DNA from 3 places in the Arthrobacter sp. Marseille-P9274 genome. Region 2 is predicted to be linked to each of the others. Evidence: riboswitches for the same ligand, from Rfam matches in the RefSeq annotation. Region 2 holds a riboswitch; each other region holds the start of a gene.
The links. Region 2 has a riboswitch for S-adenosylmethionine ahead of OC550_RS03670 (AmiS/UreI family transporter). Riboswitches for the same ligand answer to the same signal wherever they lie in the genome.

Region 1 (3,267 bases), 140 kb from region 2:
TGTCACTATATAGCCGCCATATGTGGTCAGCGGCTCAAGAAGCACGCACTGCTGGACGGCCACTCCCGAGCGTGTGCGTCCATGCGTACCATCGCGTGCCAGGACGTACACCAGGGGCGATCGGCGGATTACCGGAATGCCCCATAAAGCGGCGGCGGATTGCCGGATCAGTGCCCGGTCCCTCCTCCCGGTCCCGACAACAGCGTCGATGCGGACCCGCTGTTGCTCCCACCACGGCAGTTCTTCGAACGGCGCCGCCTCTGCATACACGCCGCGGCGGAGCCTAATGAGCTTTCCGATTCTGGCCTTGACCGCCAGCGCATGCCGGTCCTGGCCTGCTATTTCGACGTCTCGGGAATAGATGAGTCGCATGCCCACAGCCTGCCGCCAGACAGAGCGGTAGGTGCATGGTCATGTCCGGGTCTGTGGATCCCGAGAGCCCCGGCGATCCTGTGTAGGCAGAATGCAAGAGGCTCCGTTTTGGTTGCTCCGCTCCAGTTCGAAGCGGAGCAGGCAACCAAAACGGAGCCTCAGGCAGAAAAGGGGCGCGGGCGCCGGGAACTAGAGCTCGACGATGCCGTTCGGGGTCTCGAAGCGCACGGACATGATGCCCGGCGTGCCGTTCGGTGCCGTCCAGGCGACCTTGATGTCGTCCAGGAGCGCGTCCACCGGCGTGCCCAGCCAGTCCGCCACCCGCGCCGAGGAGCCGGCGATGGTCAGGCCGATCAGCTTGGCGGTCGCATCGTAGGCCTTGGACGGATGCAGGTCTTCCGTGCCCTCGTCCCAGCGCAGCATGTACGGCACCTGCGGGTCCGCGATCAGGCCCTTGATGCCGATCTGCTGCCAGGTCAGCTCCCGGCCGTCGGGGAACTTGCGATTGCCCGGGACGGCATGCCGGCCCAGCCTTTCCTCGAACGGCGCGAGGTCGTCGACCTCAACGCACCAGCCCATCCAGCCGCCGCCGGCCTCGGACCGGGCGCGCACCGCCTGGCCGAAGGGTGCCTTGTCCGACGCCGGGTGGGCCAGCACCTCGACGACCTCGAGATAGTGGTGGTCGGCAAGGGGGAAGATCGTGTTCCGGGTGCCGAAGCGGGGATGCACCCCGCCCTTGACTGCCTCGATGCCTAGGGCCGAGGCAATACGCTCGGTGGTGGCAGCCAGGCCATCGGGTTCACATGCATAGGAAACGTGGTCGAAACGCATAACTCATCTTGGCATTTTGTGATGTGCCTCTCGACTTAGGGTGGCCTAAGCTACATTCACACGCCGTCACATACTTGCCGATCCGCAGGCCTTCGCCGAACCTTGATACAGGTCATGAGTGCCAGCATCGAGCCCCGGCTTGCTGGCCGGCAACCCTCCAACCGCGGTGGGGTGCCCCGGGTGAAGACCTGGTTTCCGCCACCAGGCGCGAAGCAAGCGCGGGTCGCAACCTGCAGCCACGCCACCGGCGGCCGCAGTGCTGACCCCTTCATATCAGCGAGGGAGTTGCAGTTATGTCCAACAACTGGTCATTCGAAACCCGTCAGATCCACGCCGGCCAGGAGCCGGATGCGGCAACCGGAGCCCGGGCGCTGCCGATCTACCAGACCACATCGTTCGTCTTCCCCAGCACCGACAGCGCGGCCGACCGCTTTGCGCTGCAGGAGCTGGCGCCCATCTACACCCGCATCGGGAACCCCACGCAGGAAGCCGTCGAAACCCGCATCGCCAGCCTCGAAGGCGGCGTCGGCGCGCTCCTGTTGTCCTCGGGCCAGGCCGCGTCCACGTTCTCCATCCTGAACTTGGCGGAGGCCGGAGACCACATCGTTGCCAGCCCGAGCCTCTACGGCGGCACCTACAACCTGTTCCAGAACACGCTGCGGAAGTTCGGCATTCAGGTGACCTTCGTGGCGGACCCGGACAACCTGGACCAGTGGCGCGCGGCCGTGCAGCCGAACACCAAGGCATTCTTCGGCGAAGTCGTCTCGAACCCGCGCCAGGATGTCCTGGACATCGAGGGCGTCAGCGCCGCCGCCCATGAGGCCGGCGTGCCGCTGATCGTCGACAACACCCTGTCCACCCCGTACCTGATCCGTCCGATCGAATGGGGCGCGGACATCGTCGTGCACTCCGCCACCAAGTACCTGGGCGGCCACGGCAGCGCCATCGCCGGCGTCGTCGTGGACTCGGGCAACTTCGACTTCGCCAAGGACCCGGAGAGGTTCCCGGGCTTCAACACCCCGGACGAGAGCTACAACGGCCTGGTCTTCGCCCGCGACCTCGGCGTCGGCGGCGCGCTCGGCGCGAACCTCGCCTACATCCTCAAGGCACGCGTCCAGCTGCTGCGCGACCTGGGCTCCTCGGTGGCACCGTTCAATGCCTTCCTCATCGCCCAGGGCCTGGAGACCTTGAGCCTGCGCGTGGAGCGGCACGTTTCCAACGCGCAGCAGGTGGCGCAGTGGTTGGAAAAGAACGACGCCGTCGAGTCCGTTGCGTACGCGGGGTTGCCTTCCAGCCCGTGGTACGACCGCGGCCGCAAGTACGGCCCGAAGGGAACCGGGGCCATCATCGCCTTCGAGATCTCCGGCGGACTCGAAGCCGGCAAGCGCTTCGTCGACGGACTGGAACTCCATTCGCACGTGGCTAACGTCGGTGACGTACGCTCGCTGGTGATCCACCCGGCGTCGACCACGCACGCGCAGCTGTCGCCGGAGGCCCAGGCCGCCGCCGGCGTCACCCCGGGCCTCGTCCGGCTCGCCGTCGGCATTGAACACATCGACGACATCATCGCGGACCTGGAAGCCGGTTTCCGCGCGGCCAAGGGCGCAGCCTAGGCGCTTAGAGATGAAGGAATCACGGGCATCACTTTGACAACACTGCAACCACAGGAATTGCTGAACACGGCAGCGGACGGCATCTTGCGCCACGCATCCATCGGAGCCCTGGAATTCGAGACCGGCGGCTATCTGCCGGAGGTCGTCCTCGGTTACGAGACCTGGGGCACCCTGAACGAGGATGCCTCCAATGCCGTGCTCATCCAGCATGCCCTGACCGGCAGCACGCATGTTGCCCGTGGAGTCTCCGACGAGCCGGGCTGGTGGGATGCGCTGGTGGGCCCCGGGGCAACCATCGATACCGACAGGTACTTCGTGGTGGCTGCCAACATGGTTGGCGGCTGCTACGGATCCACTGGCCCGGCATCGCCGGGACCGGACGGACGTCCCTGGGGCTCCCGCTTCCCGATGGTCACCGTCCGTGATTCGGTCCACGCCGAAGCCCGTCTCG
Region 2 (3,267 bases):
CGGGTTGTGGTTCGCGGCCGTGCGGGCGTTGCGCCAGTGCCGGTCGAAGTTCTTCTTCGTGCTGGTGCCCGAGGCGGAGAGCGCGTCGAAGATGTCCGAGGTGGCGCGGGTGGCGAGGTCGGTCAGGACCACCTGGGCCTGGGCGCTTTCGAGCTCGGCGAGGTCGTTGAGGTGCTCTTCGCGCTCGAGGTCGCCGAGGAACGCGGCTTCGTACGCGCGCTGCAGTGCCTGGGCGGCGCGCTCGACGGTGGCTTCGGCTGCGTAGCCGCGGGCCGAGACCTCGCCGATGACCTGCAGGATCTGCGGATCCTCGCGGAAGGAGTCGGCGTTGCCGTGCGAGAAGATGCGCGTGCGGTTGCGGACTTCGGTGGCGATGTCGCGCTCGGCGGCCTTGATGCTGCCGGCGAGGACGGCGAGCAGGACGACCTGGTAGAACGCGGTCTGGTACTTGAAGCGGGTGTCGAAGTCGATGACGTTCTCGGCCTCGACCACGGCGTCCTTGAAGGTGCTGGTGCCGGAGCCGGTGGTCTGCTGGCCGAAGCCGTCCCAGTCGTCGGAATGCGTGACGCCCGGCTGGTGCGCATTGACGACGGCGATGACCTTGACGTCGTTGTCCGTGCGCTGGGCGAAGGTGTCGATCCAGTCGGCGAAGATGCTGCCGGTCGAGTAGTACTTGGTGCCGTTGACGCGGAAGCCGCCGGTGGCCGAGTCCGGGTCCGGGCTGACCTTGGTGATGACGTCGCCGATCTTCACGCTGCCGACCTCGGTCCACGAGTTGCCCGCGATCTCGCCGTTCACGAAGCGCTCCAGCCAGACCGCGCGCTGCGGACCGGAGGAGACCAGCCGGTCCTCGACGAAGGCGAAGTGGCCGCGCAGCGCCTGCGGGATGTTCGAGTCCGCGGCGGCGAGCTCGGTCAGCAGGCGGAACAGCTGCGGCAGGGTGGCGCCGGCACCGCCGTCGGCCACCGGAACGCGCACGGCGCCGAAGCCCGCCTTGGTCAGCTCCTTGATTTGGTCGAACGGCAGCTGGTGGTCCTGCTCGCGGGCGCTGGCACCCTCGGCGATGCGCGCGAAGATCGGGCGGAAGCGGTTGGCAAGAGTCTCGTAGTCGGTCTCGGCGGCGTGCGTGGTGTGCGTGGTTACGGAGGTCATGACGGGCCTTTCGTTGTTGCGGGAATTTGGAAGTCTGGCGGGTCAGACGGCGGCGGGCGCCGGCTTCTGGACGGGCTTCGGAAGTTCAGCGTCGGCGGACGCGCGGACCTTGTCTGCCCGAGCGGGTTCGGGGTTGGGAAGTACGACGGCGGCGCGGCCGGTGCGCAGGGCCAGGAACCTTGCGGCCGTGAACAGGAGGGCGATCACGACGGCGGCTGCCGCGGCACTCCCCCAGCCCGAAGGCCAGGCACCGTTCAGCCCCAAAAGGGCGGGCAGCGTCGTCGTTAGTTGGCTGGTGAGCAGGGTGGCCCAGCCGGTGTAGGCGGTGAGCGCGGACTTGCCGAGGGCGAGGAGCAGGAAGAACAGCGTCCACAGCACGGCCCAGCTGGCCCACAGCACCGCGGAGAACGGGTCGGCGGCCAGGTTGGAGACCGCGTAGACCACCGCGAGCGCGGCGACGAGGACGCAGAACCAGCCGACGCCGGCCGAGCCGAGGTCGAACAGCGAGTTCAGGCCGACGTACGTGTAGGTCAGGCCGAAGAGGACGACACCGGCGGCGCTGAGCAGCTCGGCCGGATCGCCCGCGGCGGTCACGGCAATCAGGGTGGCCAGGATCAGCTGGAGGCCGCCGATGAGCAGGTTCAGGGTGCCGCTGTCGCGCGGCGGTATGCGTCCGAGCAGGGCCAGACCGTTGGTCAGCAGTGCCACGCCGGAGAGGATGAGGCAGATGAAGGACATGGGGAGGTTCCGTCTGTGCGGGAGGGCTCACGTTTGAGCCGGCTCGATGCTTGCCGGAACACGGTTGTGCCCGGCCGGATCTTCACCTGGGGCACCCCACCACGAAGAGGGTTGCCGTCCAACCAGCCAGGGCTTCGCGTTGGAACTCGTGATCTGTTGCAAAGGTATGCCGCGCCGGCGGCTGGCGGCAACGGTTTCCGGCGAACATGACGGAAGGTCACGTCCTGTTACCCGCCGCGCGGGTGAAGGTTGCAGGGGCTTGCCAGGTAGGCCCGCGGTCCGCTAGTGCAGCTGAGCGCCGGCCGGTCTCGCCGGGACTTCATTCACTGCAGCGGCCCTGCCGGCCGGCGGCGTCCAATCAGGCGAGTCCCTTGTCCTTGAGCCAGGCGGCTGCGGCGTCACGGGGGTTCTGCTTCGCGTCCCCGGAGACCTGCTCGTTGAGCTGCATGAGGTCCTCAGTGGTCAGTACCTGCGAGACCTTGTTCAGGATGTCCCTGGCCTCGCTGCCGACGGTGTCGGTGCGGATCAGGGGAAGCACCTGCTGGGCCGCGAAGAGGTCCTTGGTGTCCTTCAGCGCGACCAGCCTGTTCGCCGCGATCGACGGGGAAGTGGTGAAGATGTTGGCGGCCTGGACCCGGTCGTCCAGCAGCGCCTGGAGCGTCAGCGCCCCGCCGCCGTCGCTAAACGGGACAAACTCCTTCGGGACACATCCATAAACTGCCTCAAGCCCCGACAGTCCCTGCGGACGCTCCTGGGCCTCGGGCGGCATTCCGAGGGCAATACGGTCACAGATTTTGCCCAGGTCCTCGAGGGATTCCAGTCCGTGCTTGTCCGCAGTCTGTTGCGTGACGACGAGCGCGTCTTTGTCCTCCGCGGCAGCCGGTTCCAGTACCGCAAGCCCCTTCGGCAGCTTTCCGGGCAGTTCCTTCATCACTTCTTCGGCGCTCCGCGCTGAGGTGCCCTCGTCCAGATAGCGCAGAAGATTGCCGCTGTAATCGGGCACCAGGTCGATGGAGCCGTCCTGCACTGCCCGGGCGTAGACCTCGCGGGAGCCAATCCGCGGTTTGGTTGCCGCGGGAAGGCCTCCGGCGTTCAAAGCCCCTGCATAGATCTCGGCGAGGGTCTCGCTCTCCGGGAAATTCGCCGATCCCACGAGCAAGGGCGCCTGGGACCCGGCCGCCCCGGCGCTGGCTTGTCCGTCCTCGAACGGACTGGCGCTGCAGCCGACCATGCCCAGGACGAGCAGGAGCCCGGTGATCAGAACCGCTGGAAGCCTGACGGTGTTCCGCATGGAAGTGTTCCTTAGAGGTAGGTCCGCTGTGCTCACAGGCTAGACGACTGAAAGCGGCGCAACCAGAATCCGCAGGTTTCTTGCGC
Region 3 (3,267 bases), on a different contig from region 2:
CCGTAGAGTTCGGACGGGGACTTGCCCGTGACGGCCTTGATCTCCGAGGCCAGCAGGGCCAGCAGGATGCCGTCCTTGTCCGTGGACCACGGCTGGCCGTTGAACCGGACGAAGGACGCGCCGGCGGATTCCTCGCCGCCGAAGACGCCCTCGCCGGAGAGCAGGCCGGGCACGAACCACTTGAAGCCGACGGGAACCTCCACCAGCTTGCGGCCGAGGTCCGCCGCCACGCGGTCGATCATCGAGGACGAGACGAGCGTCTTGCCCACCGACGCGCCCGCGGGCCACTGCGGCCGGTGCGTGTAGAGGTACTGGATCGCCACCGCCAGGTAATGGTTCGGATTCATCAGCCCCGCATCCGGGGTGACGATCCCGTGGCGGTCCGCATCGGCGTCGTTCCCGGTAGCAATCTCGAACTCGGCGGAACGGCCGATCAGCGACGCCATGGCGTAGGGCGAGGAGCAGTCCATGCGGATCTTCTCGTCCCAGTCCAGCGTCATGAACGCCCACTGCGGGTCCACTGTCGAATTGACCACCGTCAGGTCCAGGTTGTGCCGCTCTCCGATCGCGCCCCAGTAGTCCACCGAGGCACCGCCCATCGGGTCCGCGCCGATGCGGACGCTGGCGTTGCGGATGGCCTCCAGGTCCAGCACCTGCGGCAGATCGTCCACGTAGTTGCTGAGGAAGTCATAGGTCCCGACGGCGCCTGAGAACTGGGCCTGGCCGAGCGGGATCCGTTTGACCCCGCGCAGACCCGACTCGAGCAGCTCGTTGGCGCGGTTGGCGATCCAGCCCGTGGCATCCGAATCCGCCGGGCCGCCGTGCGGCGGGTTGTACTTGAAGCCGCCGTCCCCGGGGGGATTGTGCGAGGGCGTGATGACGATGCCGTCGCCCTGCCCGTCCGGGTTTGCGGTGTTGTGCTTGAGGATGGCGTGGCTGACGGCCGGCGTCGGGGTCCAGCCGGTCCTCGAATCCACCCAGACGGTGACGCCGTTGGCGGCGAGGACCTCCAGCGCCGTGTTCTGCGCCGGGTCGGAGAGGGCATGGGTGTCCTTGCCCATGAACAGCGGACCGGCGATGCCCTGGCCGGCCCGGTATTCCACGATCGCCTGCGTGATGGCGGCGATATGGTCCTCGTTGAAGGAACCCTTCAGGCTGCTGCCGCGATGGCCGGACGTGCCGAAGGCCACGCGCTGCGTCGGCTCCTTCGGATCGGGCTTCACGTCGAAGTACGCGTCGAGCAGCGCGGTCAGGTCAACAAGGTCGCTGGGTTGGGCCACTGTGCCCGCACGGTTTGCCATGCCCCAAGCATGCCAAACATCACAGACCGGGAACCGGGTCCGTCACCAGAAGTTCACAACATTACGACGGCGGGCGGTCGGCCCGGCCGGACGATGTTGCGCCGGATGACGGCGGACTTGCCGTTCGTGACGAAACATTCCGTGCCGGGGAGCAACACTTCGACGCATCCCGTGCAGGTTTGCCCTTCAACGCCCGTCGCTTCCTAGAGTGGACGCATTAGCCATCCAGAGCGGCCGAGAGATCTGGCTCGTTGACGCCGCAGCAACCATCCGGGTAAGCCTCCGAGAGGAGACGGACCGGAACGGTGCTACCGCCAGGACCGATGGAGACGCGCCAGCGACACCACCAGGGCCTTCACCTGCCCGGCGTGGAAAACGGCTGGTCCTTTCAGCAGCGCAGCGGCGCACTCCCTCGGCACGACCGAGGAGCGTACATGACCCTGGCAGCACGGACAGCCGTCCCGCCGTCGTTGTCCTACGAGCTGTATCCGCCCGCCAACGCGCAGGCCGAAGCCACGGTGCTTCGGGCCATCGAGGAGCTTGGCGGCACCCATCCCGACTACGTTTCAGTGACCTACAGCGGCACGCCCGAACGGCGCCGCGCCTCGATCCAGCTGATCGAGCATCTGGTGGGCGCCACCAGGCTGCGACCGCTGGCACACCTGACCTGCGTCGGGGAGACCCGCGAAAGCCTGGAGCTGCTGGTGTGCCAGTTCGTCGGGCTGGGCGTGCGCGGCGTGCTGGCGATGCGCGGGGATCTGCCAACCGACCCGGAGACGTTCCGCGGCGACCTGCCCTTCGCGCGCTACCTGGTGGAACTGATCCGCAGCGTCGAGTGCCGGCATTCCGCGACACTGGCCGGCGGCCGGATGGCCGTCGGGGTGGCCGCCTACCCGAACCGGCATCCGGAGTCCCCTTCCTTCGAGCACGACGTCGAGGTGCTCGTCTCGAAGGAACGCTCGGGGGCCGACTTCGCGATCAGCCAGGTGTACTTCGACCCGGCCCACTACGTCCGCCTGGTGGCCGCCGCCCGCGCGGCCGGCGTGACGATCCCGATCATTCCCGGGGTCATCCCGATGTCGAGCGTGCGCCGGCTGGAGCGGCTGGCCGTGATGACCGGCGTCCGCCCGGATCCGGCGCTGCTGCACCGGCTCGAGACGGCGTCCTCGGACGCCGAGCGGCGCCGGATCGGGGTCGCCGCCGCCGCGGAGCTGGCCCGCGCCGCCTTCGATGCCGGGGCGCCCGGCGTGCACCTGTACACCTTCAACGATGCGCGCGCCTCCATCGAGGTGGTCGAGGCGCTCGACCTGCCCTCCACCCGCACCCTTTCCGCTTCCGTACCCGCCTGAACCCGCATAAACCCGCCCGACAGGAGAACATCATGACCGCCAAGAACACCTTCCCCGCCGCCACCATCCTGGGCTACCCGCGCATCGGCCCAAACCGGGAACTGAAGAAGGCCCTCGAAGCCCACTGGAGCGGCAGGCTCGACGAGGACGGCCTGCTCTTCGAGGCCCGGAAGGTCCAGGACCGGACCGTCCGCCGCCTGGTCCAGCTCGGCCTGGACGCCGCCGATTCCTCCATTCCCGCCGACTTCGCGCTCTACGACCAGGTCCTCGACACCACGGCCGCCCTCGGCGCGCTGCCGTCCCGTTTCGCGGACCTCGCGGATAGCGACGGCGGCGTCGGCACCGCAGCGTCCTTCGTGCTGGCCCGCGGCTACGGCGAACGCGCGCCCCTGGAGCTGACCAAGTGGTTCGACACGAATTACCACTACCTCGTGCCGGAGATCGGCCCGGAAACCCGCTTCGCCGCCGTCGCTCACCAGTTGGCCGGGATCATCCGCCGGCAGAAGGACCGCGGCGCCGTGCTGCGGCCGGTCCTCGTGGGCCCGGTGACCTACCTGCTGCTCGCCAAGGCGGAGGACGGCGCGCCCGAGGGCTTCGACCCGCTGACCCGGATCGAC

Region 1: it holds a riboswitch for S-adenosylmethionine, as region 2 does, so the genes downstream of both, OC550_RS04315 (bifunctional o-acetylhomoserine/o-acetylserine sulfhydrylase) here and OC550_RS03670 (AmiS/UreI family transporter) in region 2, are expected to answer to the same signal.
Region 3: it holds a riboswitch for S-adenosylmethionine, as region 2 does, so the genes downstream of both, OC550_RS17355 (methylenetetrahydrofolate reductase) here and OC550_RS03670 (AmiS/UreI family transporter) in region 2, are expected to answer to the same signal.

The regions. Positions count from the first base shown of each region.
Region 1 covers NZ_CAMPOV010000001.1:957,307-960,573, forward strand. The annotation lists gene OC550_RS04305 (hypothetical protein) at 1-372, opposite strand, end outside; gene OC550_RS04310 (VOC family protein) at 562-1,203, opposite strand; SAM riboswitch class IV at 1,314-1,428, shown strand; gene OC550_RS04315 (bifunctional o-acetylhomoserine/o-acetylserine sulfhydrylase) at 1,497-2,816, shown strand; gene OC550_RS04320 (homoserine O-acetyltransferase) at 2,850-3,267, shown strand, end outside.
Region 2 covers NZ_CAMPOV010000001.1:814,575-817,841, forward strand. The annotation lists gene OC550_RS03665 (acyl-CoA dehydrogenase family protein) at 1-1,152, opposite strand, end outside; gene OC550_RS03670 (AmiS/UreI family transporter) at 1,195-1,890, opposite strand; SAM riboswitch class IV at 1,932-2,044, opposite strand; gene OC550_RS03675 (ABC transporter substrate-binding protein) at 2,249-3,181, opposite strand.
Region 3 covers NZ_CAMPOV010000002.1:896,643-899,909, forward strand. The annotation lists gene pgm (phosphoglucomutase (alpha-D-glucose-1,6-bisphosphate-dependent)) at 1-1,301, opposite strand, end outside; SAM riboswitch class I at 1,520-1,631, shown strand; gene OC550_RS17355 (methylenetetrahydrofolate reductase) at 1,736-2,650, shown strand; gene metE (5-methyltetrahydropteroyltriglutamate--homocysteine S-methyltransferase) at 2,683-3,267, shown strand, end outside.